4 regions of the Ruegeria sp. CDSB013 genome follow, and region 1 is predicted to be linked to each of the others. Evidence: riboswitches for the same ligand, from Rfam matches in the RefSeq annotation. Region 1 holds a riboswitch; each other region holds the start of a gene.
What was found. A riboswitch is a leader RNA that binds a small molecule or an ion and turns the genes downstream of it on or off. The one in region 1 is predicted to bind cobalamin.

Region 1 (7,309 bases):
AGATGTCAGATAAGCCCGGTAGAAGGTCACGAGGATACGCCTCGCGTCGCTCGAGAATGCTGTTTCGACCGGGATTACGCCACGATCCGGGCACCACGCACCGCACTTTGGCAAGGTCTTTGCGCCCATCACCGGCCCGGCATAAAGCCCAGCCGCCAGCGCCATTTGTGCCAAGGCCGCTTGCGCCGCGACTTCGCCGCCGGTGTCACACAGATGCGCAAGCCGCCGCAGGGTTGAGACGGGCAGGGTGGAGTAATCATCCAGCCGCGTATCCTCACGCCCATCGGCAGGTAGGACGGCCAGTGCGATCCCCTTGGATTGCGCCAGCGCCAGAACTTGCTGCAAGCCATAGGACCAGTAAGGCACGCCGCCGATCAAACGGATCAGAATGCCCTTGGCGCCCTCGAGCGTTTGCTCGACATAAGTGTCGACGGACAACGGGTGTTTCAGTGCTGTCAGGTTGGCCAGCCGCATTGTCGGCATTCGCCCTTCGGCCCCGCCACCGCGATGCCAGCCCGCCGCGAAAGCACCAAGGTCACTGTCCGAAAAGGACAGCACCACCAGATCCGCCGGACTTTGGCCCAGATCGGTCGGGGTCTCGGTTTCCTCGAGCCCGTGGCTTTCGCGGAAGACGACGTGCATGGCTTACTCGGCGGCCTCGGTCACGCCCACGAGGATATCGCGGATCGCGGCCTCTTTGATGTCGTCGTGTTCGGCGATGACCACCAGACGCGAACGGCGCTCTTCACCGGGTTCCCACGGGCGGTCATACTGGTGACGTACGCGGGCACCAACGGCCTGCACCAGCAGACGCATGGGTTTGCCCTGAACGGCGGCATAGCCTTTGACGCGCAGGATGTTCAGCTCATTGGCCAGACGTTCGATATTGGCGACCAGTTGGGCCGGGTCGGTCTGTTCAGGTAACTCGACGATGATGCTTTCGAAATCGTCGTGTTCGTGGTCGTGATGGCCATCGTGATGCGACGGACGGGCATCCATGTCATCCTCGGCGGCCGCTTCCAGCCCCAGCACGACGCGCACGTCTACGGCACCTTCGGCGACTTCGACCACTGGCAGCGGACGCGGAGCTTCGGCGGCGATGACTTCTTTGGCTTTCGCCACACCTTCGGCGCCCGCCAGATCGGGTTTTGTCAGCAGGATGATGTCGGCGCACGAGATCTGATCCTCGAACACCTCTGACAGGGGCGTTTCGTGGTCGATCGAGTCGTCAGCCAGGCGCTGGGCGTCCACGGCTTCGACATTCGGAGCGAAGCGCCCGGCGGCGACGGCCTCGGCATCGGCCAGAGCGATCACACCGTCAACGGTGATCTTAGAACGGATATCCGGCCAGTCGAACGCCTTCAGCAGCGGCTTCGGCAGCGCCAGACCAGAGGTTTCAATCAGAATGTGATCGGGGCGCGGCTCCAGCGCCATCAGTGCCTCGATGGTCGGAATGAAGTCATCGGCTACGGTGCAGCAGATGCAGCCATTGGCCAGTTCCATGATGTTTTCCGCCGGGCAATCCGGAATGGCGCAGGATTTCAGGATATCGCCATCGACGCCAACATCGCCAAATTCATTGACGACCACAGCCAGACGCTTGCCCTGCGGGTTCTGCATCAGGTGCTTGACCAGCGTGGTCTTGCCCGAGCCCAGAAAGCCGGTGATCACGGTGACGGGAAGTTTTTCAAGATTGCTCATTTCAGGGCTCCAATCGGGGGAATGCGGGCCGCACAGTTTTTGCGGAAATGCTCGGGGCGCTCACGCCATTTCACCAGACCGTCTTCAGCGGCCAGATATTTGGTGACGCCTTCGACGATGGTCTCGACATGGTCGGCCTCGTCGAGGTTTTCATAGACGAAGGTCCATCGGGACGGGCCACCACGCAAAACGATCGAACATCCCTGATCACAATTCGACAGGCATTCCACCGGCTTCAGGTCCACGCCGTCAGGCAAGCCCGCCTGTTCAAGCGCTGTGTGCAGCAAAGTGCCGGGTCGCTGAGCGTCATCTTCGATGGGCAACCCACGGCGGCATGTCGTGCAGACCAGCAATTCGACTGGTGCGGTCTCGGTCACGTCTCTCATCCCCCTAATCCTTTGTACGGGGGACGGGGTTTCATGCGGGCCACGTGTGCGACATGGACCCGACACCGGAACACCCCGCCCGGTTTCAACTTCGGGTGCTGGCAGGTCTCCCGGCTTGCGGATGTCAGAGCGTTTGCCCTGTCGGATGTCCCGCCTTCCCGGCCTATTGGGCCAGTGGCTTTGGGCACCCTCTCCGGTCACGGTCGCGGGGGCGGCTGTGCTTGGCGATGACATCGCTGGCACATTCCCTTTTCATCCATCCGAGGATGGACACCAACGCATGCGACATGCGGCACGGGCAGGGGGCTTGTCAAGCACGACTGAGGATTGAAAACCGGTTAAGTCAGAAAAGCGACCAGCCGAAGTCAGTCAGCGGCATCCGATGCGATCCGATCACGAAGCCAGGAGCAAAACAGCCCCGCAGCCGCGGATGATTGAGCGCTTCCGGGCTTGGCAATCAGGTAGTGCGGTTGTGTAAACGGAATCGCTGGACCGGCAATCGCAACAGGCGCGCCTTGGGCAATCGCGTTCTGTGCGAACCTTTGGGCAATATTAAGGAAGCGGGCAAAGGCGCGACAAAGACAAAGCACATCCCTCTACCACTGTCGCATTGTGCGTCGCGCCGTTTGTTCGCGGGAAAAGATTTGGCACGTGTGGCATTACTTTCAAACCGCTTCGACATTTAACCCCGGACATCAACGGCGACGGTTATGCTGTTCCAGAAGCCAGTAGGAACATGATACCCAAGTGTATACGCCCGGATTTGCGAAAGCAGCGCAGAAAGCTAAGTGTTTGAAAAGAAGTGGAGGCGAGTACCAATTTCGAACTTGCGTAAAGGAATTAAATTTCTTAATAAATAACAATTGTTTAGTGAGATTTTATCGGTACGTGGGCTTGCGAATGTTGCGGGATTGTTGGTTGAAATTGTTCATTGGCTTAACGCCATCAAGGATGATGCTCGATTTTTGGTTCAAGTGGATTTTGGTGCAATGATCACAGCAACGCTGATTGCTTTCAGGCGCGTCGCAGCCTGAATGCGCCGTCACTCGACCTTCCGCCCGTCAAGATATGAGCCGGTGTTCGGATACCTTAAACGCTGCTTCAATAGCTGCACGATTTCGTCGGCAACAACTGCCATTTTTCATTTGAAAGATTCTGATGCCGGTTTGCCAGAGTAGTCAGTTGTATACGTAATTCTTCATCCGGAATGGAGCTGTCTAGAGCCACCGACATAATGCTGGGGCTTACAACGCGTGCTAAAACAGTTGAGCGCCGTTAGACAATTGCTCCCGGATCGAACGTCGCGTTCTGGAGGTGTCTAAACCTGGTTCGTTCGTGAAGGTAAGTGTCGTGAGCGAACTTTTCCTCCGGTAGTCGTTTCTCTGCGATCTTCCGATGGAACCTTACAAGTCTAGCAACGTCTTTGACTACAGTGGTGGTCGTTTTCAGTGCATCCAGCTTTTTGTCCGAACGGATGTATTCTCGAGCGTCCGCTTTCCACTTGAAACCTGCGAAAAGCAAAGCGTTTGAATCGAGTAGCAGTCGCACCGTGCGACTTTCCCCCATCGAAATGGTTATGCCAGGCTCCACCAAATGATGATGTAGAATAAAGTTCCTTAGACCCATGGCAAAACTATGCGCGCCGGAGTTCTTCCCGATTACCCTTCCAATTCCCCGGGTGTAAGATTCACTGTTTTCCAGCTTGGTGTATTTTCGGATACGTCTGCAAACATCTACGTATGAAGCATAAAGCGCAGAGAATGTTAAAAGATTGGATGTTGCCTTAGATTGTTCTCGAGCATACGCAGAGTTATCTGAGCGCTTGAACTCAAGAACGGTGTCCATCCCTGCCGTAGCCGCATTCAAACCAAGGCTTGCTTCCAGCATTGCGGCATGCACCCTTTCTAAGTTCTCCAGTGCGGTATGAACTTTATGGTAAGGGGAAAAGCGCAATGCGTAATTCCACGATTCCTCTTGCAGCTTTGAAGTGTATGCGGCGAAACCCTCTGGATGATCCGTGCTGCTTTCTGCAATATATGTTGCGACCGTCAGCGCTCGGTTTAACTCGGCGAGCTGACCGTCTCCAAAGTCCCATCTCAGTAGGTCGACTTGAGAGAAACACTTCGCTAATTGAAACTCCTGTGTGGTAACACCCTTTGAGACGGATGCAAAAAGATCGTGTGGTTTAAAGCGATGCTTGGCAATGAAACTCGCAAAATCTTCTTTGGGCATTCGAAACCTAGCTAGTTTTGTTGATATCGCATCGAAGACTTTCCGACATGAACTATAAAATTGACTACTAGGGCGCCGCTCTCGGGCGTCTTCTGGTTCCAGCTTCAACCTATGCGGTTACTATCTAGGTATGATGAAGCTTGCAAATCTGTTCCGAAGACAACAACCCCAACCCAAAAACCCACTTTTGAGTTTTTTCGCACCGGCCAATAGAACACGGCGCGAATAAACCCACGTAACAATGCCATGGAAGGACCCGCGATTTTCTTCGGTGGACCAATGTATGAGTTCTTGGCTCGGTTTTGATGACTACGTGGGAGGGAAGGCGAACAAACACTGTCGGATTCTTCGCAATGAACGCAGCAGTGTTGTGCACTGTTTTCAAAGTGCGGGGAGCGGGGGAGGGGGATTCCTTAGAGCATTCTAGAAAAGTGTATTTCTGCGTTTTTTCACATTCTGCGCTATAGGGTATCCCCAAGTCTCCCCATAAATTTATAACTATATTTAAGATATTGATACTAATAATAAATGCCCTGTTGACACCTCCTCAAAACGGTCCCCGAATGGCTCCCCATGCTTCCCCGGCGCTCCCCGAGATTTTCTTAGATTCGCCGTCAGGCCCCCTGCGACCTGGCCGAATAACCAGTCTCGACTCCCCGGTAGGGAATGGCGGGGAACTGATATAGGGGCGCGGGGGAAACTGTGGCGGAGTTGAGGCATAGGTTAAACGCAGTTGGGCAATCGTACACCTGATCTGGCGTTGATACTCGATATAAGGATAACGCCAGCGCCCTCATCCGAGTCAGTGAAAGGCCGGCCGAACTCTGTCATTGGTTCGATGCTCTCCGAGGTGATGGCGCACTATTCGTCCAGGAATGCTGTTATGGTTATTTTCAACGCATCCCAATCGGTGAATTCTCTCAAGCCATCTCGAGGATCAATCTTCTGGCCTAGCATGACAACGTGTTGGACGATCTCTCTTTCAAAATACCCGTAACTATCAGGCCGTACGGCACCAGCGACCAAGGCGGTCGCGTCTGGTTCGAATTTCGTCCGCATCAGCATTTCGGTAAGATAGTCCCGCGCGTCCTCCTGACCTTTCTGAAAAGCAGCTTTTAGACTGACGGAAAGCAAAAGTGATTTTCGCGAGGATAATGCGTCATGGTGCCTTTCTAAAAACTCCTCGAACGGCTTGGGGTGCCGGCGTTCATGGACGGGAGCCGCAAGGATAACGTGGTCTACATCTTCCAAAGACACTGGACCTGCCAGTTGGTCGATATCGATCAGCCTAGTTTCGTATCCTGCCCCTAATGTGACTTTGTTGATGAAGCGCGAAATCTTGGCGGTCTGACCTTCAATAGTTCCGTAGGCAATAAGTACTGTCATAATGACGCTCCCGCAAACCGGTCTAAACAGCGAACTTACTATGCCGAAACTCTTCGCCACGGCCTTTGATTTCAATCAAAAATGCCGGTCTCTCTAAGCAATCTGGGTAAAGGCGCGACGTCGAAATGACTGGCTCATCCTGTTCTGGAAAGCACAAAAGCTATGGCAAGCCAAAATCCAGTGCGTATGGTCATTGCACCGACGGTTCGCCATTCAAATGGCGTGCCACTAAGAGCCACTAATATTAGAACAGCAAACACCAATAGTGTAGATAAGCCAATCAACCAGGCAATGCGTTGTGCCCAGAATGTGGATTTGTAGATTGCGAATGCGCCAATCAAATAGACAAATCCAGCCAGAAAATTGAACCAAAGCACGAATGGTACCGCATCTCCCACTGCGGCTTTGGCAGCAGCACCCCCAAATAGAGCCGTTCCGCCGGAGAAAATGGTAAGAAGACCAAAGAGTGCTGCGGCTATTGCAACTGGGCGAACCCAAGGCGAAGAGGAAGGCATCGTTGTTTTCCTCTGGAATAAGATTGAATTTCGTGTCGTAAGCAATCCGCCGTCCTCGCCAAACGAACTGAAACGCACGTCCATAGTAGCAATTTTTCTCGCCATTACCCTTGATCTTTATCATTGGGCATAAATTGATACCCTTTGAAAAAAGCAGCGTCTGCGGGAGGTTTTTCGCAATAGACATGCTCTGTTGCCCCTTTGGGTTGACCCGTTTGCAACTCCAACAATTATCAAAGTTGGTTCTGTTACCGTGAATCTTCTGGAAATGGACGGACGAATACGCTCGAATTTGCAGCGAAAAGTGTTGATTTGAGTCAATGCTAGTTGCTGCAAGTTCACCCATACTGACCCTCACAAAGGAGGGAGTGCGACATGTTCAAAATAATTGTGGTTGGCTTGGATGGATCAGAGGCGTCAGAAGCAGCTCTACGCGTTGCCTGTGATATCTCAAGCAAATATGGCTCTCAAATTCACCTTGTCCATACACCTCAGCCGCAAACCGTGGCTTTCGCAATGGGCGCGGTTGCTGGCTATCACGCCGTCACGACAATGCCTTCAGACGAAGAGGTTCAGCAGGCTGCAGACAAGATCATTTCCGCGGGTAAAGAGATTGCCAAAGAATACAATCAGACGGTTTCGCAAACACATACCCAACGCGGTGATCCGGTCGACGAGATCATCGCATGCGCCAAGCAATGCACAGCAGACCTGATTGTGACGGGCCGCCGCGGATTGGGAAGCATTGGTAGCCTGATTCAAGGGAGCACCTCTCAAGGCATCAGTCGGAATGCCACTTGTGCGGTTTTGACCGTTGCCTAAATATCAAACTTGGTCCCAATCGGCACAAAAACGATGACGATCAATAAGCTTTGCATTGAAGCCTCGTGACAGAACTAAGGTTCGATGGCTACGCCGTGACGCTGAACTCCCGACCGTGAAAATGGAGTCAGATATCCACTGCTTCATGACGGTGGCACGAAAACGGAGGCTGAAACAGAGGTCATGGTTGCCTGTGGCGATGACCGGAGACCAAACTGTGTTAGGCGAAACTACCCGAACTGTGGTGGAACAGATGAACTTCCCCTT
Region 2 (7,309 bases), on a different contig from region 1:
AAGAAGGCCATCGCTCTCCTTTTAGACTTTAAAGCCGCACATATCTGTTTCTTTTGATCAGGACAGAACATGCGCAGACCCAGCGTTAGAAAAAGATCTCAAACGCTGGATGGTCTTTCATCAATAAAGCAAAGAATTGGGCTCCGGCTTGGGTAATATGCACTCGGTCCGCAGAAATAATGTCTCCATTTTGATCGAAAACATGGATCTGATTCCCATTTGTGGTCGCGTAGCTGATGATATCGACATACAAACCAGCCGGTATGACCGACGCATTCTGCCTGTTTGCCTCAACTATTTCTTCGAATACCTTAGTCGTATAGTTTGGCCGACCATACCTGGGCAGTAAGGTGAATGCATTGAGACTATAACCAAAGTGTTTGGGGCCGACGAAGACGATATTGTGTTGCGCGGCAAGCCCGTTTTCAAGAAAGAGTTTGCAAGCGCCGGAAAGGTTGACGATTGGCAAGAAAGTCGCGTCAGCATTTTGTATCAAAGATTTTGTGTCATCGTCCCAAAGCCTGGGCTCGCAAACATTGAGTGCGTCGCGATAAATTAGATTTGCATCCTTCATTATGCCCATCTCAATGAGAATATTCGCAAAATCACGGGCCTGACTGTTCCCGACAATCAAAATGTTGATGCCGCTGTTCGTATCAAACTTTTCTGCGTCGTACTGGCTGATGCGGTGATTATACCCAATGTGCATCCCCGCTGCGACCTCTCGATCCGTGTCGAAAACGCGTGTAGGGAAGCCTTGTCCGAGATACAGCGAAAGCCCAACAGCACACAGCGTTGCGGTCACTGCGGTGCACGAAACAACAAGGCGTGAAAGAGAGATCGCGTTTTTGTTGCGGAACGGTTGTTCGACAAAACGCCAGGTCAGATAGGGCAAAAGGAATGCAAATGGTATCAAGCTGGCAAGAAAATACGGGCTGGGTTCTTCAAAGCTAGCAATGCGCGCAAATGCGAAAATTGGTTGGTGCCAGAGATACAGGCTGTAGCTGATCAGGCCAATGCCAACCAGAATTCTGATGCTCGGCAGTTTGGCGACAAAAGTGCCTTCCTTTGCATAGAGGAGAACGAGCAAAGACCCGACGACCGGAACGGCTGTCAGGTATGACGGGTGTTGCATGGTCCCGTCAAAGATCACCATAGATGCAATCACCGCAATAAGGCCAAGTAGCGAAAGACTGTTGCTCGCTCTAACCTTGCGCCTATTTTCCCAACAGGCCCCCAATGCACCGAATCCGAGTTCCCAGGCGCGTGTATGCAGAAGATAAAATGTGCTCTCCGGGTGGGTTTGAACCAACAGTACGCTCGCCAGGAAACTGGACCCGATGATAGCCCAAACCAGCAGATCCGTTCTGTGTTTAAGTACCGGGTACAGGGCCATAAGCAAAAGCGGAAAAACTATGTAAAACTGTTCTTCAACTGCCAGGCTCCATGCGTGAACCAGAGGTTTGAACTCGGACGCGAGGTCCCAGTATCCACTTGTTAGCGTGAGAAGAACATTATTCAGAGAGAACATCGTGGCCACGACACTCTGGCCGAAGTTTTCCAGTGGATCGGGCAGCATGGTAAACCAAGCGATAGGAATACACACCAGTACGACGACACTCAGGGCAGGCAAGATCCGTCGGGCCCGACGCTCGTAGAACTTCAAAAGAAAGAAGCTATTTTTTCCAAGATCATCAAGGATAATAGAGGTTATTAGATATCCGCTGATAACGAAGAAAACGTCTACGCCTAAAAAACCTCCACTGAACAGGCTTATGCCGGAATGAAAAAGAACCACTGGTAAAACTGCAATGCTGCGAAGGCCATCAATTTCTTTCCGTTACAGCATTTAATCAAAACCCACTCTTGTATTTTGTGCTCGGGCCTGTGAGCTTTCGAAGCGCATCTGTCGTCAAGAGTGTGTCGAGGAACTTTGAGCCGCCGCAGCCAATCGAACAAAGTATTGGCAGGTTTATGCGTTCCGGTCGTTGCAAGACCCAGGCTGAAAACTTCTGAGTGAGCCCCGCGAAGTCACTGCCATTGCTAGCACCCTTATCGTAGAATTTTTTTGGCTGATTGGAGCCTGGTACAAATTGCCATCACCGATTGGTTCGCGCTCTTGTCGAATCAAATCAATTCGTATTTGGTCCACGTGATGGTTCCCGACTGTATTCTGCGGTCAGGGATAAAAGGGAATACGGTGCGGTTCTGTGAAAAGACCAATTCCGTGACTGCCCCCGCAACTGTAGGCGGCGAGCGACCCGAGATCGTCCACTGGGCAATAGCCTGGGAAGGATCGGGATAGCTTTGACCCGCAAGTCAGGAGACCTGCCATCCGAAATTTATGAACCTGGGCGGGGTGTCCCAGAGGGAGATGACAATGTTTCAAGCGGTCCGTACCGTGCACGAACTTGCGCTCGCTTTGCCCCTGTCCGAACACAGGAGGCGTTGCCGTTGTCATTGCAAAAAGCTGACACCCAAAGGGGTAAGTGCTTGACGGAATTTAGTGTTCCGGTGCTGGTCACGGGGGCTCTGGCGCTGTCGGCGATCTTGTGGCTCGCGATTTACGCGGTGATTTGATGTCGGCCGTTTTACAAATCCGAGATCTGACGTTGGGCTACCGCGACCTGACATTGTTTCACCGCCTCTCCATGGATATCGCGTCCGGGACAACCCTGGCCGTTCTTGGTGCGAACGGGTCGGGCAAGAGCACATTTGTAAAGATGCTGCTGGGCTTGATGGATCCGCTTTCGGGCAGTTTGACTTGGCCGCAGGGCCGTCCTGGTGACATCGGGTACCTGGCGCAGATGACCGAGTTCGACCGCCGATTTCCCATCCGTGTGAGGGATCTTGCCGCGATGGGTGCTTGGCGCGGGTTTGGTTATCGTACCGGGCTGGACGCCGCGGCACGTGACCGGATGGCCGCCGCGCTGGATGAGGCCGGGGTACTGGATATCGCTGACCGGCCTCTGCATATGCTATCGGGCGGGCAACTGCAGCGCGCGCTGTTCGCACGGGTTATCATGCAGGACGCGCCGCTGATCCTGCTGGATGAACCGTTTGCCGCCGTCGACCAAAGTACTGAGGCGCATCTGCTGTCGATTATACGCCGATGGCGCGATGAGGGGCGCGCGGTGGTTTTGGTGGTGCACGATCTTTCCTCGGTACTGGACTATTGCAGCCACGCGCTGCTTTTGGGCGGGCAAGAGGCGACCCATGGACCGGTGAATGACGTTCTGACACCAGACCGGCTGGTTGCACAAGGATACCTCTCGGAAAGTCAGGCGTCCTGGATGTTCCGTGGCACCCATTCAACAGCGGAGCACGCCAATGTATGACCTGATCGTCGAAATGTGGAGCTTTGCCTTCATGCGTCGCGCTTTTGTGGCAACCACGGTTTTGTCGGCTTCGGTCGCGCCGGTGGGGGCATTTCTTGTTCTGCGTCGCCTATCGCTGGCTGGTGAGGCCATGGCCCACGCGATTACCCCGGGCATCGTCATCGGCTTTGTCACGGCGGGCTTGTCAGTCATGTCACTGCTGGTCGGAGGGCTTATCGCGGGTGTTGGCGTCGCCATTTTGACCGCCTTTCTCGCACGCCGGACGATCCTGCGCAGCGATGCCAGCCTTGCCTCGCTGTATCTGATCGCACTGGCGGTGGGTATCTTTATTCTGTCTGCAGCAGGGTCCGCAGTCCCATTAAAAAGCTTCCTGTTCGGATCAATCCTTGGGATCGACGACGCGTCGATGATCCTTGTCGGAGGGGTGGCGACGGTAACATTGTTGGCATTCGCCGTTCTGCTTCGTCCGCTGATTGTCAGCACCTGTGATCCGGTTTTCTTCGAAACGCAGACGCGCCGACCGTGGTTGGTAGATCAGGGTTTTATGCTGCTGTTGGTTCTGAACCTGCTGGCCGCGTTCAAAACACTGGGAACGTTGATGGCCGTTGGCTTGATGATCCTGCCCGCAACTGCGGCGCGCTATTGGGCCAGTACGATCACCGGGCAACTGGTCCTGGGCTTTGTGTTTGCCTTGTCCAGTTGCTGGATCGGCCTGACCCTGTCCTACTTGTTCCCGGACACGCCGTCCGGCCCGGCGATCGTTTTGGTTGCCGGTGGGTTCTTTCTGTTCTCGGCTATTTTCGGTCCCCTTGGTTTTGGCAGACGGATGCGCAAACCGTCTGTTTCCAAAGACATCCCCATTGCCCAAATTCAACAAGAAGAGAGAGCACAATGACTCTTGTAAAGTCACTCTACGCCGGCATTGCCTCTGTGTCGTTTGCTTTGGCTGCATTGCCGGCCGTTGCGGCAGAAGACAACGTCAAGATCGTCGCTAGCTTTTCGATCCTCGGCGACATGGTCGAAGAGGTCGTGGGCGATCTGGCCACGGTTACGACAATCGTGGGCCCGGATGCGGATGCGCATGTGTATCAGCCTTCGGTTGCAGATGCGAAGGCCGTTGCCCGGGCGGATATCATCTTTGTCAACGGTCTGGGCTTTGAGACATGGTCCGATACCCTAATCGCTGAATCGGGCACTGACGCAACCGTGCACGTTGCCACCGACGGCATCACGCCTGTCACAGTCGAGGGCAAAATCGACCCCCACGCCTGGAATTCGCTGTCGAATGGCATGATTTACGTGACCAATGTCGCCGACGTGATGACAGAGGCGATGCCCGAGCACGCCGAAGAAATCGCTGCCAATGCCGCGGTCTATATCGCGCAGCTTGAGGCGCTGGATGTAGAAACCAAGGCAAAGCTGGCAGGTCTGCCCGCCAATCGCCGCACGGTTGTGACCGCACATGACGCATTTGGATATTTGGCAGACGCCTACGGCCTGACTTTCCTTGCGCCGGTTGGCATCGACACCGAAGCAGAGCCATCAGCCAAGGATCTTGCTGTTCTGATTGACCAACTGAAGGCGGATGGTGCTGCCGCGTTGTTTGTTGAAAACATCACAAGCCCCACTTTGATTCAGCAGATCTCGGATGAAACCGGAATCGTGATTGGTGGACGGCTGTTCTCGGACGCCTTGTCGGAACGGGGTAGCCCTGCCACCAGCTACCTTGCGATGTTCCAGCACAATCTGAACACTCTGCTGAATACACTTGGGAACGCAACCGCAAGCTAATTGGTCTTCAGGCACGAGGCGGTGCTTGATCCGCCGCCTCATACGGTGCTTTGGAACACTGGGTTTTGGGAAAACGTCGCTTAGTCCGGCTTCCAGCCGTCTTCGTATTCTCCCAAAGTACGGGAAAGATCCAATAGCGAGGCGAAAAATCTTGCGTAAACGTCCCGTGACATCATCGTCTTGTTGTCATCCAACACCTGCAAAAGATCGACAACGCCCGAGGCAAAGGCGTCATAGACCAACTGGTCCGCAGGCGTGGGGTCCAAGGTCCATATGTCGTGCGTGTTATAATACCCTGCGGGTTGGGGGTCGTCGTCTATCATGTGTCCGCCTCATTTTGATGCCGCACATGTAAGTGAGAGGAAGGCGAACGCTAGTGATGTGGCGGAAAGTCACAAGTATTTGGCGGTACAAAAAACGCGACCCCAACCTTGCGTTTCAGTGCTGATAGGAAGTGAAAAGCTTCGCTTCGACCACAACCGGCATGCATTGTGTCGACCGAGAAGTTGTCAGGGTTTCGAATGTTCGCTCTGCAATACTTCCAGAAACAGTTTGGTCACCCGCGTCGGTTCAGGTTGCTTTCTGGTCACTGCAGCAAACCGGGTTCGATATTGCGTTTCGCCTGGCAACACCATCCGCATTTTTTCCTGGTCCACAAAATCCTGCGCAAGATGATCAGGCAAATAACCTATGTATCGCCCCGACAGGATAAGTATGGCCAGCGCCTGCTCGCTTTGAACTTTTGCTGAACGTTGAAAGCCCAGTTGCTGACCGACAATGAGGTTCGGAGAGTTCACGCTGAGCCCAACATAATTGTACCTGAGTAGGTCACTGGTCCTGAGTTCCCGGTCCGGTATTTCGAACAGGGGGTGTTCCCGGCCGCAATACAGGAACATGTTCTCGCCATATAACGGCGCATAGTTCAGACTTGTCGAAGGGCGATGCAGCGCAATAATTCCGATGTCGAGCTGACCGCTGATAACCATGGTTTCGATCACGTTTGGCGGCTCAAGAGACAATTCGATCTGAACCGAGGGGGCGGCTTCGTTGAACCGATGAATGGCGCGGGCAAGCCGGGAATCCGGGTTTGATGCACATTGATCAAACAGCGAAATGCGGATCGTTCCCCCCAACTGTTCCTTGATCTCGCTGACCTCGTTTCGAAATTGCGACACGGACACAAGCAGGTGATCTGCTGCCTGCAGCACTTTTGCGCCGTCTTCTGTTAAGGCAAACCCCGCAGGCCCGCGTGTGCACAGTTTTAAGCCCAATCGCAGTTCCAGGTCGGTAATATGTTTGGAAATCGTCGATTTGCCGATATTCAGCTCAACTTCGGCTGCAGACAGTCCACCACTTTCCACAACCGTCTTGAAAACGCGCAGCAATCGGATGTCGCTGTCGCCGATGCGTGAGGCAACCATTTTGCTCCCAATTCGTAAGGTTTGATATATATGAAACCTATCGCGCAAAGAAAGGCAACATAGAAACACATTTCACAAGCTACTCTGAAAAAGCCGAGGCAGAATCGGACTGGCCATCTCTCCCCAGGTCAGCGCGCACCTCGAAACATGATAAAACTGGGAGGACATCTATGTCATTCATCAAAAAGCTTGGCACCATGACTGCTGCCGTTTCGGTCGCAGCCCTGATGGTAGCGGGCGCAGCCGACGCGAAAAACTTTAAGATCGCTGTTGGCGATAGTGCGGGCAGCGCACAAGAAGCCCTCGGATTGGCTTTCGTTAAGGCACTCGAAGAAAAATCGGGTGGCGAACACACAGCTACACTGTTTCTGAACGGTCAGCTGGGTTCCGAGCAGGACACCGTCAACGAGGCCGCAATCGGCACGCTGGACATGTCGCTGCTGGCGATCAACAACATCACGCCGTTCTCGCCTTCGGTTGGTGTGTTCACTCTGCCTTATGTGATCCTGTCCCTGGAAGATGCTGAAAAGCTGACCCAAGGCCCGATCGGTCAGGAACTGGTGGAAAACACCATTCGTGACGCAGGTGTGCGCATCATCGGCTGGACCTACACAGGTTTCCGCCGCCTGACCAACTCGAAAAAGCCCGTCAGCTCGGTTGCTGACCTGCAGGACCTGATCATCCGCGTTCCCAAGAACGAGATCATGATCGAAACGTACAAGTCCTGGGGCATCAACCCGACTCCGATGGCATGGTCCG
Region 3 (7,309 bases), on a different contig from region 1:
GTGCTCAAAGTCGTCATAACACCCCATCGGCTCATCAATGCCGAAGGTTCGCATAAAACCTACGACGGCCGAGGCCATGCAGTGCCGGGCGTTGGGGTCGATGTTGTTGGACCGGAACCCGGCTTTCATCAGTTTGGAGGCCGCATAGCCTTCCCAAACCGTCCATTGCCCGGAACCAAACATACCGACACTGGTCGGGCCTTTCTTGACCAGCGCTTCTTTCCATTTTGCGGCCATGACATCGAACGCTTCGTCCCAGCTGACCGGCTCGAACTCACCGTTTTTGTCGTATTCGCCGTTGGTCTTGCGCAGCAAAGGCGTGGTCAGTCGATCCTTGCCGTACATAATCTTGGATAGGAAATAGCCCTTGATACAGTTCAACCCTCGGTTCACGGGCGCGTCGGGGTCGCCTTGCGTCGCAACGACGCGACCTTCTTTGGTGCCAACCAGAACAGAGCAGCCTGTACCACAGAACCGACAGGCCGCCTTGTCCCAGCGGATGTCCGGCGCTCCGGCTTGGGCATTGGCTTGACCGGCTGCCAGCGGAATACCAGCGGCAGACGCCGTTGCTGCGGCCGCAGAGGCCTTGAGAAAAGTCCGACGGGATTCAGAATGTGTCATTGCGTGGGCCTCCGGCTGGGGGTTGGGCTTGGGGCATCGGGCTGCGGACGGGCGTCCGCAGGATCCTCGAAATGGTGATAAGTCAGTGTCAGTGAGATGACGCCCGGGATCTGGTGCAGATCCATGATGATCTCGGACGCAAGGCGTGATGGCGTGTCTTCGACAACGACAACAAATCGCCCATCGTCTGTTTCGGCGTGAATTTCGATACCCGGTGTGTCCCTCATCACCCGCGCTGCTGCGCTTGTGTGATCAGGTGCGACATGGGCAAGACAACCGCAGATGTTCATTGAGTAGTTTCCATTTGTGGTTGAGATTGGCGTTTAAGCGCAATGGCATCGGCGGGACATAAACTTGGGCAAATCCCGCACCCATTGCATGTATCAAGGTCAAGCACGGGCTCTGCGCGGCCAGCGGTCATCAGTTTGAAACGGATGGCGCCCTGATCGCAGTTGTCCTGGCAGATGCGGCAACTCACGCCGTTCATGGATAGGCAGGTGTCCGCTGTCAGCGCGGCGCGCCATGGCCAATCTGGCAGACGGTCAATCGATAACGCTTCGGTTGGACAAATCCGGGCGCAGTCACCGCAGAAGGTGCAGGGAGTGTCAGTTGGCTTGAACAGGGGGTATCCGTCTGTCCCGATGACGATCGCATCTTCGGGGCAAGTATCTGCGCAATCACCACATTTGCTGCATGTTTCAACAAAGCACAGCTCAACCGAGCCCGGAGGTCTGGCGATATTGCCGTCCTCTGGTCTAATTTTGGCGCTTAGAAACGCGCGTCGGCTGGTCAATTGTTGCATTGCATGCGACCTGGCTACACTCGATTCCTGTAATCGAGTGTATCGCATACCGTGATCTGTGGGGGTCTTTTTTGATTTAGGTCATTTTGCCCGATTATTATTAGTCATTTGGGAAACTTTAACTTTTGCACCTATGCGACCTTTGGCGATCAGCGCCGAGGTCGAGCGGTTCGGATCAACAGAAGAAAGACAAAAACCGATCCCAGCGATGTCGTGACAATACCAACAGGCAGCTCTTGCGGGGCAAGCAACAGACGACTCAGGATATCCGAACCTGTAAGCAACGCTGCCCCAACAATGGCGGCGGTAGGCACAAGCTGGCTGTGCAATGGCCCTGCGATACCGCGCGCGATGTGGGGAACCATCAAGCCGACAAAACCGATCACGCCCGCAACGGAGACAAACACAGCAGTCGCAAGAGCGGCCACGAAGAACATTCGGAACCGCAAGCCCTGAACGGGCACACCCAGGGTGGCGGCGGTCAAATCACCAGTCAGCAGCGCATCAAGCCAGCGGCTGCGGTACATCGCATAGGCGAGGATCAATACTAAACCGGCGCAGACAAGCGGGAATGTCTCCCACCGGGCAAGACCCAGACCCCCAAGCATCCAGAATATTACCGAATGGGCCGCACGGCTGTCGCCCGCGAAAATGAGATAATTGGTAATGGCTGAAAACAAAAACGAAACTGCAAGCCCTGCAAGGATCAGTTTTTCGGGCGCGCTTGTGCGCAGCCCATGAACTAAAGCCAGCACAATGCCTGATGCGACAAGCCCTCCGAAAAACGCGGCCAGTGGCAGGGTCCAAAAGCCCAGCACATCTCCGGTTACTGTAATGACAAAGACAGCTCCCGCCGCAGCGCCAGAGGACAGTCCGAACAGAAACGGGTCCGCCAGATCGTTGCGTGTGGTGGTTTGCAGGACAACGCCAACGACGCCCAATCCGGCACCGATCACCGCGGCAAACAGCGCGCGTGGTAAGCGCAGGTCAAACACGATGCGGTGGAGCGGAGACATCTCTCCGTCCATCAATCCTGTGCCCAACAAGACACCGGCTAGCGCGTCAGAGGCCGGAATGGATGTGGTTCCGTAGATAGTCGAGGTCAGCAAAAGGGCGGCCAATACAGCCGCCCCCAGCAAGAGTGTAAGGCCAAGACGGCCCATATCAGTTCAGGCCCGGGTGCATGGCTTTGGCCATTTTCGAAATTGCTTCGATATTTGCCGGTCCGGGTGTCAGTTCTTCGTAGCGCAGACCAATCCAGCGTTCGTTCCTGACCGCATCCGTCTGAGACATCACGGGATGGTCCTGCAGGAACTTGAAGGTATCTGCGGCGCCATTTCCAGTTTGATAATCAAGTAAAACCAGGAATTCCGGGTTCGAAGCGGCAACAGCCTCCCACGAGGAACGACCCCAGCTGGTGTCCATATCATGGGTGACGTTCTCGCCGCCAGCGGCAGCAATCATCGCGTCGGGAATGGCAAACTTACCAGCCGTAAACGGGGCATCGGCGGGGCCGTCCAGCAGGAAAACGCGGGGTTTCGGCAGGTCGGCTGTCTGTGTTTCAATTTCGGACAGTTCCTCTTTCCAGCCGGAAACAAGCTTTTCTGCCTTGTCCTCAACGCGCATGACTTTGCCCAAGCGAAGAACGTCGGTGAACAGCAGGTCCATGCTGGCTTCGGGGCGATCCTTATCCAGATGTACGCAGCTTTCGGTCAGGATCATCGTTTTGATGCCAAACGGCGCAAGAGTGTCGGGGGTCACGTCACCGCCCGGCTTCATGCCATAGTACCAGCCCGCAAAGAAAAGGTCGGGTTCGACAGCGACCAGATTTTCTACTGTTGGATACTTGGGCGCAAGTTCCGGGATGTCGCCGCGCAGGGTTTCAAACTCGGGGCTGGTTTTGTACCAGCCGGTGATGCCCGTCAGGCCCACGATCTTGTCCTGCAAACCCAGTGCAAAAGCCATGTCGGTCATGTTCATGTCGTGCACGACCAGCCGCTCGGGTTGAGTTTCAAACACCATCGGCTCGCCGCAATTGTCGACGGTGATCTCGCGCGCTGTTGCGGCACTTGCAATGCCGCTGATCAGTGCAGCGCACCAGAGAGTTTTGTTCATGTTACTTTCCCTAGTTTGAGGTAGTGGTTCTTCGGATATCCAGTGCCGGGATCATGCGGCCTTCATGCTGAAAGCTAAGAAAATCGACACCGAACGTTTCACGGACCCTTTCGGGTGTCAGCACTTCGTGCACTGGGCCGAAACCGGTCAGGCGTGTGGATTTCATCAACGCGACATGGGTCGCGAATTCCGGGATCATGACCAGATCATGGACGATCATGACCACCGTAATGCCCAGCTGAGCCACCAGCGACAGCATGCGTCCCTTGGCGTCCGGGTCCAGATGGTTCGTCGGCTCATCCAAAAACAGCAGCGACGGGTTCTGCGCTAACGCCCTTGCGATATGAGCGCGCTGGCGTTCCCCCCCGGATAATACGGCCATCCGCTTGTCAGCGAGGGCAACCAGTCCGGTAAGCTTCAGGATGCGGTCCAATTCCAAGGCGTGCTCAGCCGCAGATCGATCGGCGCGGATCGGGATTTGCCCAAGGGCCACGTAGTCGCGCAGAAACAAACGCCCGTCCGGCGATTCCTGTTGACTGACCACGGCGATCATTCGGGCGCGGTCCATCGCCGAAAGCTGCCGAAGGCTGCGCCCCTTTACCAAAACGTCCCCCAGCACAATCTCTTCACCGCCGCACAAAAGATTCAGCAGCGTTGTCTTACCCGCACCGTTTGGGCCGGCAATTGCCAGAGTGGCCCCTTCACTCAGTTCGAAATTGATGTTTTGCAGCAGTACGTCGCCGTTCAGGGCGTAATACTCCAGCCCGCGCGCCTCAAGGAAAGCTCCGCAGGTCATGCGCTTGTCTCCAGCTTCAGCCGGGGCAGGCGCGCCAGGGTCTTTTCAAGAAGGGCAGGCGGGCGCTGCGTTGCGTTGGTCCACCCATCCGCGCTGCGATGGTATTGATGTGCAAATTCGGCCAAAGCATCCACGTCCTCAGTCGATTGGATGTCACCGAAAAGGTACTGCGCTTTGTCGAATGCCTGAAACCCGACGGTTGTGGGATGACCGCAACCGGCCATGCAGGAAACGCTTTGGATGTCAAAACTGGATGGAAGCTTGCTTGCAAGCGCAGCGCGCAATGAATCCGCCCGGTCAGAACCCTCGCAGGTCTCGCAAATCAGAAGGAAATGATCAGGACTGATCGACATAGCCCACTCCGCCTGTTGCCAAGCGCGGGCAGAAGGTGCCAATCATGTCATCACGTCTTAGACGTGTCATAAAGCCTCCTTCCAGGACGCCCCGCCCCGGGTTGGTTGAACATCGGATGGTAGGTCTCCTGACTTGCGGGTCGTGGCTTGGCCATCCTTCCCGACCCATTTGGGGTCAGTGGGTATTTGGCGTCGCTCACCGCTTACAGTTGCGGGGGCAGTCACGGACTTGGCGCTTGTTGGCAACCTCACCGTATTCCCTTTTCATCCCTTGGCGAACCATAGGGAACCATCGTGGGTGATGCTTGCCCGAGTTCCGATTTTGGGTCAAGCGATAATACTCAGCGCCCCACGCACAGAGGTCATTTGTCATTTGCCAACGATCTGACTACGCTGCGTCGCAGAAATGTAGGGACAAAGGTGGATATGTTCTGGTTCCGGAAGGGCCGCACATCCAATGTTTAAAACGACGAACACGCATTCGTAAACAAAGCCGGTTGAGATGAAAATTCAAGAAAACAGAACCTATTCTCAACTGAAGGTAGGCGACAAGGCGCAGGTCACCCGATTGTGCACCGTGGACGACTTGTACGCGTTTGCCTCGGCTTCGGGTGACCACAACCCGCTGAATCTGGCGGCCTATGACGGAGATGGAGATGGACACCCCGAGGCTGTCGCGCCCGCCTTGTGGCCCGCGGGTCTGGTGGCTGCAGTCATTGGAAACATCTTACCGGGGGCCGGTACGCAAACACGTCGGGCGGACCTGAGTTTTCATGCTCCGGTTATGGCGGGCGAAGAACTGACCGCCTTTGTGGCTGTTACCGAAAAGCGTGAAGACGGCGACCTGACCTGTTCCGCCGAGGTGCGCCGGGTCGGGGATAACGCATTGATCCTGAGCGGTACCGTACAGGTCACACCACCGTCGCGGCATTTGACCTTCGACTCGGTTGAGATGCCGGGACTGATCGTTCAACGTCACCGGCACTTCGACGCTTTGTTGGAAAAGGCACGTCCTCTGGACCCGATGCCCACAGCGATCGTTGCGCCAGAGGAGCCAAATTCGCTGGGCGGGGCGTTGCTGGCGTTGGAAAACAGCATCATTACGCCGATTTTGGTGGGCGACCCGGACAAAATCACCGCCGCTGCCGCCCAGCTTGGAGCGGATTTGGCCGGAATTGAAATTATCCAAGCCAAAGGCCACGATGTGGCTGCTCGTCGCGCCGTCGATCTGGTCGTCGAAGGCAAGGCCCGGATGCTGATGAAAGGTCACTTGCACACAGATGTCCTTTTACGCGCCGTTCTTCGCCGCGAAAACGGCCTGAGGACCGGGCGACGCTTGTCGCATGTGTTCGTTATGGACGTGCCGGGCATGTCCCGGCCCATCATGGTTACCGATGCGGCGGTGAATATCGCACCGGATCTCGAAACCAAGGCCGATATCGTTCAAAACGCCATCCATCTTGCGCATTCTATTGGCATCGAGATGCCCAAGGTTGGCGTCTTGTCGGCGGTTGAGACCATCAACCCGCATTTACCGTCGTCTGTCGATGCGGCGCTGTTGTCGAAAATGGCCGAGCGTGGACAGATCACCGGCGGGCTGGTCGATGGCCCCTTGGCCATGGACAATGCGGTTGATCTGAACGCCGCGCGGACAAAAGGCATCACCTCACCGGTCGCGGGGGTCGCAGACATTCTGGTTGTTCCGAATATCGAAGCCGGCAACATGGTAGCCAAACAGCTGACATATATCTCGCATGCCGAGGCTGCCGGCGTCGTGATAGGTGCTGCGGCACCGATTATCCTGACATCTCGGGCAGATGATGATGCTTCGCGGCTGGCGTCTTGTGCTGTCGCGGCGCTGCATGCAATTGCGAATGAAGGCAAAATCCATGGCTGAACATGTTTTGGCACTGAATGCCGGGTCGTCCTCGTTGAAATTCGCGCTTTACGAACTGGTCGAGGACCGACGTCCCAGTATGCGCTGGCGCGGTCAGATCGAGCGGTTGGGGGATGCACCACGCTTGTTGGCCCAATCAGCAGGGGGGCGGTCTGTCGACCGTCAGTTGTCTGGAGCCAAAACACATGACGAGGCCATCAATGCGTTTCTTGAACTTACCCGCGAATACCTGCCGGACATTCACGTCCGGGCCGTGGGCCACCGCGTCGTTCACGGCGGACCAGTCTATTCGGAACCTGTCGTGGTGGACGAGCACGTCTTTGATACGCTAAGCGGTTTCATTCCCTTCGCGCCTTTGCACCAACCCTACAGCCTTGCGGGTATCAAGGCGGCCGCGGCAGCCTTTCCGGGTACCACCCAGATTGCGTGCTTCGATACCGCGTTTCACCGGACGCATCCTTGGGTGAATGATACTTTCGCCCTTCCGCAACGTTTTTACGAGAAGGGTGTGCGCAGATACGGGTTTCACGGGCTGAGCTACGACTATGTCTCGCAAAAGCTTAAAGAAATTGCGCCGGGTTTGTACGACGGCCGCGTCGTCATTGCGCACCTGGGAAATGGCGCGTCGATGTGTGCGGTGTCGGGCGGTCGGGCCGTGGCCTCAACCATGGGGTTTTCGGCGCTCGACGGTCTGCCCATGGGCACCCGCAGCGGGCAATTGGACC
Region 4 (7,309 bases), on a different contig from region 1:
GCAGAGCGTTTCTGAGGCCGACCCTCACACCTGCCTGAACACATCACCGCTGATTGCGCGACCGCCATCCAGACGGCTTGCTGTACCTGAACACATGCAGAACAATGTCCTTTACACTTTCGGACCTGGGATGGTCCTCACACTTTGCCGCCCAACATGCGGCCAATCCTTCGTGCGTTCCCTTTCGCATCACAGCCGTTCACCGTGATCGTCTGATCGGTGCAAACATCAACGGTGAAACACCTCTGCTCACCCTGGCCCAGCCGACGGGCGACTTCGCCGTCGGCGACTGGGTATTGGCGGATGATCATAACCGCGTTCAACAGCTGCTGGAACGCCGCAGCCTTTTGAAACGCCGCGCCGCCGGAACTGGGGCCGAGGCCCAGTTGATCGCCGCCAATGTGGATGTGCTGTTCATCGTCAGTTCCTGCAATGCCGACTTCAATCTGGCCCGGCTGGAACGGTATTTGGCTTTGGCACATCAGGCCGGGTGCTATCCGGTCGTCATACTAACCAAGGCCGATACCTGCACCGATCCTGATAAATACTCCAAAGCGGCCGTGTCGCTGTCTCCGTTTCTGACCGTGCTGGCAATCAATGCTTTGGATGCCATGGACGTTCAGCAAGTTCTGTCCTGGTGCCCCACCGGGCAGACCGCTGCACTGGTCGGCTCATCCGGTGTCGGCAAGACAACATTGGTCAACGCCATGACGGGCCTGGATGAGGCAACCTCCGGCATTCGCGAGGACGACGCGCGCGGGCGGCACACGACAACTGCCCGCGCGTTGCATCCGATGCAGAACGGAGGCTGGTTGATCGATACACCCGGCATGCGGGCTTTGCGGTTGCTGGATGCACAAGATGGCGTCGATGAGGTCTTTTCCGACATTCTTGAATTGGCTCAGACCTGCCGCTTTTCCGATTGTCAGCATCAGGCCGAGCCGAGCTGCGCCGTGCAGGATGCGATTTCCAACGGAACACTGGACGCTGAGCGGTTAGAGCGCTGGCGAAAGCTGCGGCGCGAGGATGAGAGGAACTCGGAAACCGTGGCGCAGTCTCGTGCGCGCGACAAGGCCTTTGGTAAGATGGTACGATCGGTGATGCAGGACAAGAAATCCCGAAAAAAGCTGTAAGTACCGGCTCAGGCGATTAACCGGGGCCATATGGCCGCATTTCGGCGCGCAAATGCGCCGATGTGACCGACCCCGGCCAATCCAAAGTCTTTCGGCGACAACTGATGCCGGCGGGCTTTGGGACCGTAAAGATCGGCCAGGCGCCAAACCGCGTTCGGGGGCACCACCTGATCATCGTCCATTGTGAACAGATCGACGGGTGTTTCCGACGCAGCCCAACGGGCGTCTGGAAGGCTTTTGCCGATATCCGGCACGTAGCTCAGCGCAGCGGTGCACCATTTGCGCCACTGCCAGTAGACACGTGCCGGAAGGTCCGAGCCGAACCCAAGTGCCTTTCCCGGCAGGTATCCCAATGCCTTAACCAGCAATGGCGGGTGGGCATACCAGAACATTGTCGCCAGTGCGCGATACGGCCAGGGGTGGTCGGATACCGTCACCAAACCTGAACAGACACAGATCATCCGGTCGATCTGCTCAATATCGGGCTGAATTGGCCCCAGCATTCCACCCACCGAATGGCCAATGCTCCACTGTTGCGCGACAGGAAACCTGCGCCGCATTTCAGTGCGGGCAGCGGGCATGTCGATCAACGCCCAATCGGCCATCGTGGCCTGCGAATCGCGCAGACGCCCCTTTAGAGAGTGGCCAAAATCGCGATAGTCATAGGTCAGACAGGCCATACCCTGTTCTTCCACCAGCCACCGCGCAAAATGCTGGTAATAGTCGCGCGGTACGCCTGTGGCTGCATGGACTACAACCGCCACATCAGGTGCCGAGGCAGGCATATACAGCCGTGCCGACAGTTCGGCCTCTCCGGCAGAAAACGTGAAATCTTCGGTCAAAACGACCGGAGTGTTGTCCAACATGGTGCCCTCGCAAGCATCTGAACTATTCGGTTCACATATGGCATATCGGCGCTTTTGCGCGACTAGAGTCAACAGATTTTCAAAGTGACCAAGCGTCCACTTGAACGATGGAAAACAGCCCGCTTGACTCAAGCCACCTACAACCGCTAGCGATGAGGTGATGGTTCTCGTCCTTATATTGGGGCGGGATGAAAAGGGAACTCGGTGCGGTCCAGCCCGGCAATGCCGGAACGGACCAAGGCCGCGACTGCCCCCGCAACTGTAAGCGGTAAGCAATGCCGAAAAACCACTGGCCGAAAGGCTGGGAAGGTCGGCAAAGCAATGACCCGCAAGTCAGGAGACCTGCCATCAAAGTAAAAACCGAAACTCGGGCGGGGTGTCCGGGCAGGTCTTCAGTTGACTGAAACACCTGTTCCACGTCCCCCGCTCACCGCGCGGAGGGCGCATTATGATCTGGAAGACAACGACCCACGAGTTCACCGCCACCCTGTGCCAGAAAACGGGGAAAACCTGCCCCGCATTGGCACAAATGGCTCGGGCCTTGGCCGAGGCGATGGCAACAGCACAACCAATGACGACCAGCGAATTTGAGGTGGACGGTTCCAGCGAACTGACCCATTGCGGCGAGGGCTGCACGGCTCGGTTTCGCGCTAGCCCGTCCCGGATCAGGGTCTATTGCGGCGCGAACGCAGACGACTCGGCAGATATGTTGGACGACTACGCCGATATGATGTTCAGCCCTGAATTCGCCACTCTGCCAACAGGTGTATTGACCGCCTTGCCTTGCGCAATGCTCGAGGCATCGGCACTTGCGCCGCGACCGTCACAGCACATCGTGCAGCAAGCAACAGCCTGATTTTGCTTCACCGATCGCTCTGGGTCGGCTTCATGGCCCAGGCCATCTGCTCATCCGTTTCCACCGCGCAGGGTCGAGCCAAGCGTAACCGGATTAGCGCGTGGTTTGGGTCTTCACCGCTTTCCACCATGAGCCTAAGCGCGACCATCCCCGACCGCCCACAACCGCCCCGGCAATGCACCAGCACGCGTCCACCCTCGGACAGCACCTGCCGGGCGGCTGCGCTGGCTTGAGGCCAAAGAGTTTCGATTGGCAGGGGCGGCGTGCCAAAATCCTCGATCGGAAGATGCACCCAGGTCGCGGGTCTGCTTTGAACGTCTCTACCAAAACTGCCTGCACCGACCTGCTGCATCTCGGCCTCAGTGGTCATTGAAATCACCAGATCAGGGTTCCAGTCCTGTATCACCCTCAGATCATCCACATACCCGCCGCCGCCGCCAGGCAAGGGGGACAACGCCAAAGTGCCTGAGCCAACAGGCAGTGCGTAGATTGCAAATTTTGCCAAAGCTTATGCTCCTACTGCCACCGGCTTACCAGGTTTTGACAGCCGGTTTATCCCGCTTACAGACGCAGTCCAAACCGAAATTCCACGAAGCCTGCTGTGGACGCGAGCGGCCCGGGTCTCTACGCTACATTTCTGACACGAATCTGACAGAGCAGACATGACCGAAACGCCCAGCCCCGCCTATCAGGTTCTTGCCCGCAAGTACCGCCCCGAAACCTTTGCAGATCTGGTTGGACAGGACGCAATGGTGCGCACGCTAAAAAATGCGTTCGAAGCGGATCGGATCGCGCAAGCCTTCATCATGACCGGCATTCGCGGTACAGGTAAAACCACCACTGCCCGGATTATCGCCAAAGGTATGAACTGCATCGGTCCCGATGGTGAAGGCAAACCAACGACCGAACCTTGTGGCCAGTGCGAGCATTGCATTGCCATCATGGAAGGACGCCATGTCGACGTGATGGAGATGGACGCCGCCAGCCGGACCGGTGTGAACGACATTCGCGAGATTATCGACAGTGTCCGATATCGTGCCGCCAGTGCGCGCTACAAGATCTATATCATCGACGAAGTTCACATGCTGTCGACCAGCGCCTTCAATGCCCTGCTCAAAACGCTTGAAGAACCGCCCGAGCACGTAAAATTCATCTTTGCGACGACCGAGATTCGCAAAGTTCCAGTGACAGTGCTGTCACGATGCCAGCGGTTTGACCTGCGCCGGATCGAACCCGAAGACATGATTGGCCTTCTCAACAAGATCGCAGCGGCTGAGAATGCGCAGATCGCAGAAGACGCGCTTGCTTTGATCACGCGCGCGGCCGAAGGGTCTGCCCGCGATGCAACATCGCTGTTGGATCAAGCGATTTCACATGGTGCCGGGGAAACCAGCGTCGATCAGGTTCGGGCAATGCTGGGCCTTGCAGATCGCGGGCGCGTGCTGGATCTGATGGACATGATCCTGCGCGGTGATGCGGCTGGAGCATTGACCGAGTTGAGCGGCCAGTATGCCGAAGGGGCCGATCCGCTGGCCGTTCTGCGCGATCTGGCCGAGATCACCCATTGGGTTTCCGTGGTCAAAATCACGCCCGATGCCGCCGATGACCCCACCGTCTCACCGGATGAACGTGCGCGTGGTCAACAGATGGCCGAGGCGCTGCCAATGCGGGTGTTGACGCGCATGTGGCAGATGTTGCTGAAAGCGCTGGAGGAGGTCTCCGCAGCACCCAACGCGATGATGGCCGCCGAAATGGCAATCATTCGTCTGACCCATGTGGCCGATTTACCAAGCCCCGAAGAACTTATCAAACGACTACAGGATGCACCTCCCCCCCCACCAAGCGGGGGACCTGGCGGTGGTGTGGCTGTGCCAACTCATGCACCTACGCAGGCGACATCCTCTACGCATCTCTCGGCCCAGCGCGGGCCGGCAGGGGCACCCACCGCAGCGCTTGCCCAGGACATCCAGACCGCGCTGGCACGCTATCCAACCTTCGAACACGTAGTCGAGTTGATCCGTACCAACCGGGACGTAAAACTGTTGGTTGAGGTCGAAAACGGCGTGCGTCTCGTCTCGTATTCCCCGGGACGGATCGAGTTCACGCCAACGGACAAAGCGCCGACCGATCTGGCGCAAAGGCTTGGTTCAGCCTTGCAACGCTGGACCGGAAACCGATGGGCCGTCTCAATCGTGGCCGACGGGGACGCGGCAACAATCGCCGAGGTTCGAGACGCGGCTGATCTGGCGTTGAAAGCGCAGGCCGAACAACACCCACTGGTTCAAGCCGTTCTGATGCAGTTCCCCAAAGCGCGCATCAAACGGATCGAAACCCCGGAAGAACGCGCCGCCAAGGTCGAAACCGAAGCCCTGCCTGAGGTCGAAGACGAATGGGACCCGTTCGAGGAGGATTAACAGCTGCACTTTGCACACATCGATGCGGTCTACTACGAAGCATGCGAAGTATTTAACCCTGGCTGGGATGGCGAACCGGTTAGCGAATTGGTCGAAGCAGTTGCTCTCACCTTGCATCCGGTATCCATGGTCTTGCTGGTGTTGTCTGCTATAGCAATCTGGCGCGGAAACCTATGGATCGCATTGGCGACGTCCTTCGCTTGGGCGATTTGGGCGGCTCACATTTTTGTCGACGACTTGATGGATGACTCGCGTAGATCGGCGGCAGACATCGGGTGCATCGGTCATTCCAGCCTGTTCATAGGGCTGACAATTGCGCTATGTGCGTCGATGACACTTTACGCTGTATATGTTCGCCTAAGGCGATCACAATTTAGGAGACAGTAAATGCTCAAAGGACTCGGCGGTCTGGGCGATATGGCCAAGATGATGAAATCCGCACAGGATTTGCAGACCAAGATGACGGATATGCAGGAAGAGCTGAACAACATGATGGTTGTGGGCGAATCCGGTGCGGGGCTGGTGAAGGCCACCGCCACCGCAAAAGGCGAGCTGAAGGGTTTGGACATCGATCCGTCGATCTTCAACGGCGACGATAAGGAAGTTGTCGAAGATCTGATTCTGGCCGCTATCAAGGACGCGCAAACCAAAGCGGCCGAGCGCTCTCAGGCCGAGATGGCAAGGCTGACCGAAAGCATGGGTCTGCCCGCAGACATCAAGCTGCCGTTCTGATAGACACTCCTGACGACCCAAAGGCCGGGCACCCCTGTCCGGCCCTTTTGCAGGAGCGCACGCCGTGAGTTCGAACAGCGATATCGACAATCTGATCGACCTGATGGCCAAACTGCCCGGCCTCGGCCCCCGCTCGGCCCGCCGCGCAGTGCTGCACCTGATCCGAAAGCGCGCCCTGCTGCTGACGCCCCTGTCGGACGTAATGCAGCAGGTGGCTGCCACCGCCCGCGAATGCCTGAATTGCGGCAACGTGGGCACCACCGATATCTGCGACATCTGCGATAGCGAGGATCGCGCGACCGGAGAGTTGTGCGTGGTCGAAGATGTGGCTGATCTCTGGGCGATGGAACGCGCTGCAGTTTTCAAGGGTCGCTATCACGTTTTGGGCGGCACATTGTCGGCTCTGGATGGGGTCGGACCGGACGAACTGCGCATTCCCCGACTCAAGGATCGGGTGATGGCCGAAGGGATTTCTGAGGTCATTCTGGCCCTAAATGCCACTGTCGATGGCCAGACCACCGCCCACTACATCGCGGATCAGTTGGAGGGACAGGTCCGCCTGACCTCACTGGCGCAGGGTGTTCCGATTGGGGGCGAGCTTGATTATCTGGACGACGGGACGATTACGGCGGCGCTGAGGGCACGAAAAGAACTCTGAGCCTTGCGATACGGCGACAACCGGAAAGGATTCGCCTCTTCCGGTTGCACACCAAGGTCTGTTCCGATTGTCAGGTGTAAGCACCCGACGAATACGTCAATTCATAGGAATGGCTGTATATCTCAAAGACGATACCAAATGGGTCTTCGACGTAGACCATGCGATAGGGTTTCTCACCGGGATAATAGTATCGGATCGGCATCCGTTGTTTGCCGCCGGCCGCCACGATTTTTTCTACCAGGCCTTCGACATCCGGGTCCTGGACGCAAAAATGGAACGTACCATTCTGGCGAAAATCGATATTGTTTTCAGGCACATAATTCCCGTGAAACTCGAATAGCTCAAAACCAACGCGATCAGCGGTCGCGAGATGCGCAATACGCAGTTTTTTCCATTCCGGACCAAACACATCAGTGCACATGACACCGATATCCGTGTCATCCTCTACCACGTCCGTTGGTGGCATGATTACGTAAAAACCAAGGACTTCAGAGTAGAACTTTACAGCCTCGTCAACGTTTGGGACGGACAATCCGATGTGAGAAAATGTTCTTGGATGTTGCGGCATGGCACGCTCCTTAATTTTATGGAGCGAAAACTATTGTGCCGCGGCCGAGTTTCAAGCGTTCGCCCTGCGAGGCATAGCCGGG

Region 2: it holds a riboswitch for cobalamin, as region 1 does, so the genes downstream of both, AC2FJF_RS23045 (metal ABC transporter ATP-binding protein) here and AC2FJF_RS15150 (DUF1636 family protein) in region 1, are expected to answer to the same signal.
Region 3: it holds a riboswitch for cobalamin, as region 1 does, so the genes downstream of both, AC2FJF_RS08940 (DUF1636 family protein) here and AC2FJF_RS15150 (DUF1636 family protein) in region 1, are expected to answer to the same signal.
Region 4: it holds a riboswitch for cobalamin, as region 1 does, so the genes downstream of both, AC2FJF_RS18125 (hypothetical protein) here and AC2FJF_RS15150 (DUF1636 family protein) in region 1, are expected to answer to the same signal.

Annotation. Positions count from the first base shown of each region.
Region 1 covers NZ_JBXWPA010000008.1:200,056-207,364, forward strand. Annotated here, with positions in the region: gene cobN (cobaltochelatase subunit CobN) at 1-642, opposite strand, end outside; gene cobW (cobalamin biosynthesis protein CobW) at 646-1,701, opposite strand; gene AC2FJF_RS15150 (DUF1636 family protein) at 1,698-2,087, opposite strand; cobalamin riboswitch at 2,171-2,380, opposite strand; gene AC2FJF_RS15155 (hypothetical protein) at 2,951-3,121, shown strand; gene AC2FJF_RS15160 (hypothetical protein) at 3,363-4,319, opposite strand; gene AC2FJF_RS15165 (flavodoxin domain-containing protein) at 5,181-5,705, opposite strand; gene AC2FJF_RS15170 (hypothetical protein) at 5,840-6,304, opposite strand; gene AC2FJF_RS15175 (universal stress protein) at 6,596-7,042, shown strand.
Region 2 covers NZ_JBXWPA010000021.1:7,707-15,015, reverse strand. Annotated here, with positions in the region: gene AC2FJF_RS23050 (acyltransferase family protein) at 86-1,831, opposite strand; cobalamin riboswitch at 2,140-2,350, shown strand; gene AC2FJF_RS23045 (metal ABC transporter ATP-binding protein) at 2,580-3,338, shown strand; gene AC2FJF_RS23040 (metal ABC transporter permease) at 3,331-4,233, shown strand; gene AC2FJF_RS23035 (metal ABC transporter solute-binding protein, Zn/Mn family) at 4,230-5,129, shown strand; gene AC2FJF_RS23030 (hypothetical protein) at 5,210-5,452, opposite strand; gene AC2FJF_RS23025 (LysR family transcriptional regulator) at 5,639-6,550, opposite strand; gene AC2FJF_RS23020 (TRAP transporter substrate-binding protein) at 6,721-7,309, shown strand, end outside.
Region 3 covers NZ_JBXWPA010000004.1:130,819-138,127, reverse strand. Annotated here, with positions in the region: gene napA (nitrate reductase catalytic subunit NapA) at 1-621, opposite strand, end outside; gene AC2FJF_RS08965 (chaperone NapD) at 618-911, opposite strand; gene AC2FJF_RS08960 (ferredoxin-type protein NapF) at 908-1,423, opposite strand; gene AC2FJF_RS08955 (FecCD family ABC transporter permease) at 1,573-2,586, opposite strand; gene AC2FJF_RS08950 (ABC transporter substrate-binding protein) at 2,588-3,538, opposite strand; gene AC2FJF_RS08945 (ABC transporter ATP-binding protein) at 3,549-4,334, opposite strand; gene AC2FJF_RS08940 (DUF1636 family protein) at 4,331-4,687, opposite strand; cobalamin riboswitch at 4,789-4,996, opposite strand; gene AC2FJF_RS08935 (bifunctional enoyl-CoA hydratase/phosphate acetyltransferase) at 5,190-6,584, shown strand; gene AC2FJF_RS08930 (acetate/propionate family kinase) at 6,577-7,309, shown strand, end outside.
Region 4 covers NZ_JBXWPA010000011.1:141,955-149,263, reverse strand. Annotated here, with positions in the region: gene rsgA (ribosome small subunit-dependent GTPase A) at 105-1,133, shown strand; gene AC2FJF_RS18130 (alpha/beta hydrolase family protein) at 1,142-1,999, opposite strand; cobalamin riboswitch at 2,144-2,363, shown strand; gene AC2FJF_RS18125 (hypothetical protein) at 2,448-2,855, shown strand; gene AC2FJF_RS18120 (protein-tyrosine phosphatase family protein) at 2,863-3,360, opposite strand; gene AC2FJF_RS18115 (DNA polymerase III subunit gamma/tau) at 3,518-5,269, shown strand; gene AC2FJF_RS18110 (YbaB/EbfC family nucleoid-associated protein) at 5,657-6,001, shown strand; gene recR (recombination mediator RecR) at 6,066-6,659, shown strand; gene AC2FJF_RS18100 (lactoylglutathione lyase family protein) at 6,730-7,227, opposite strand.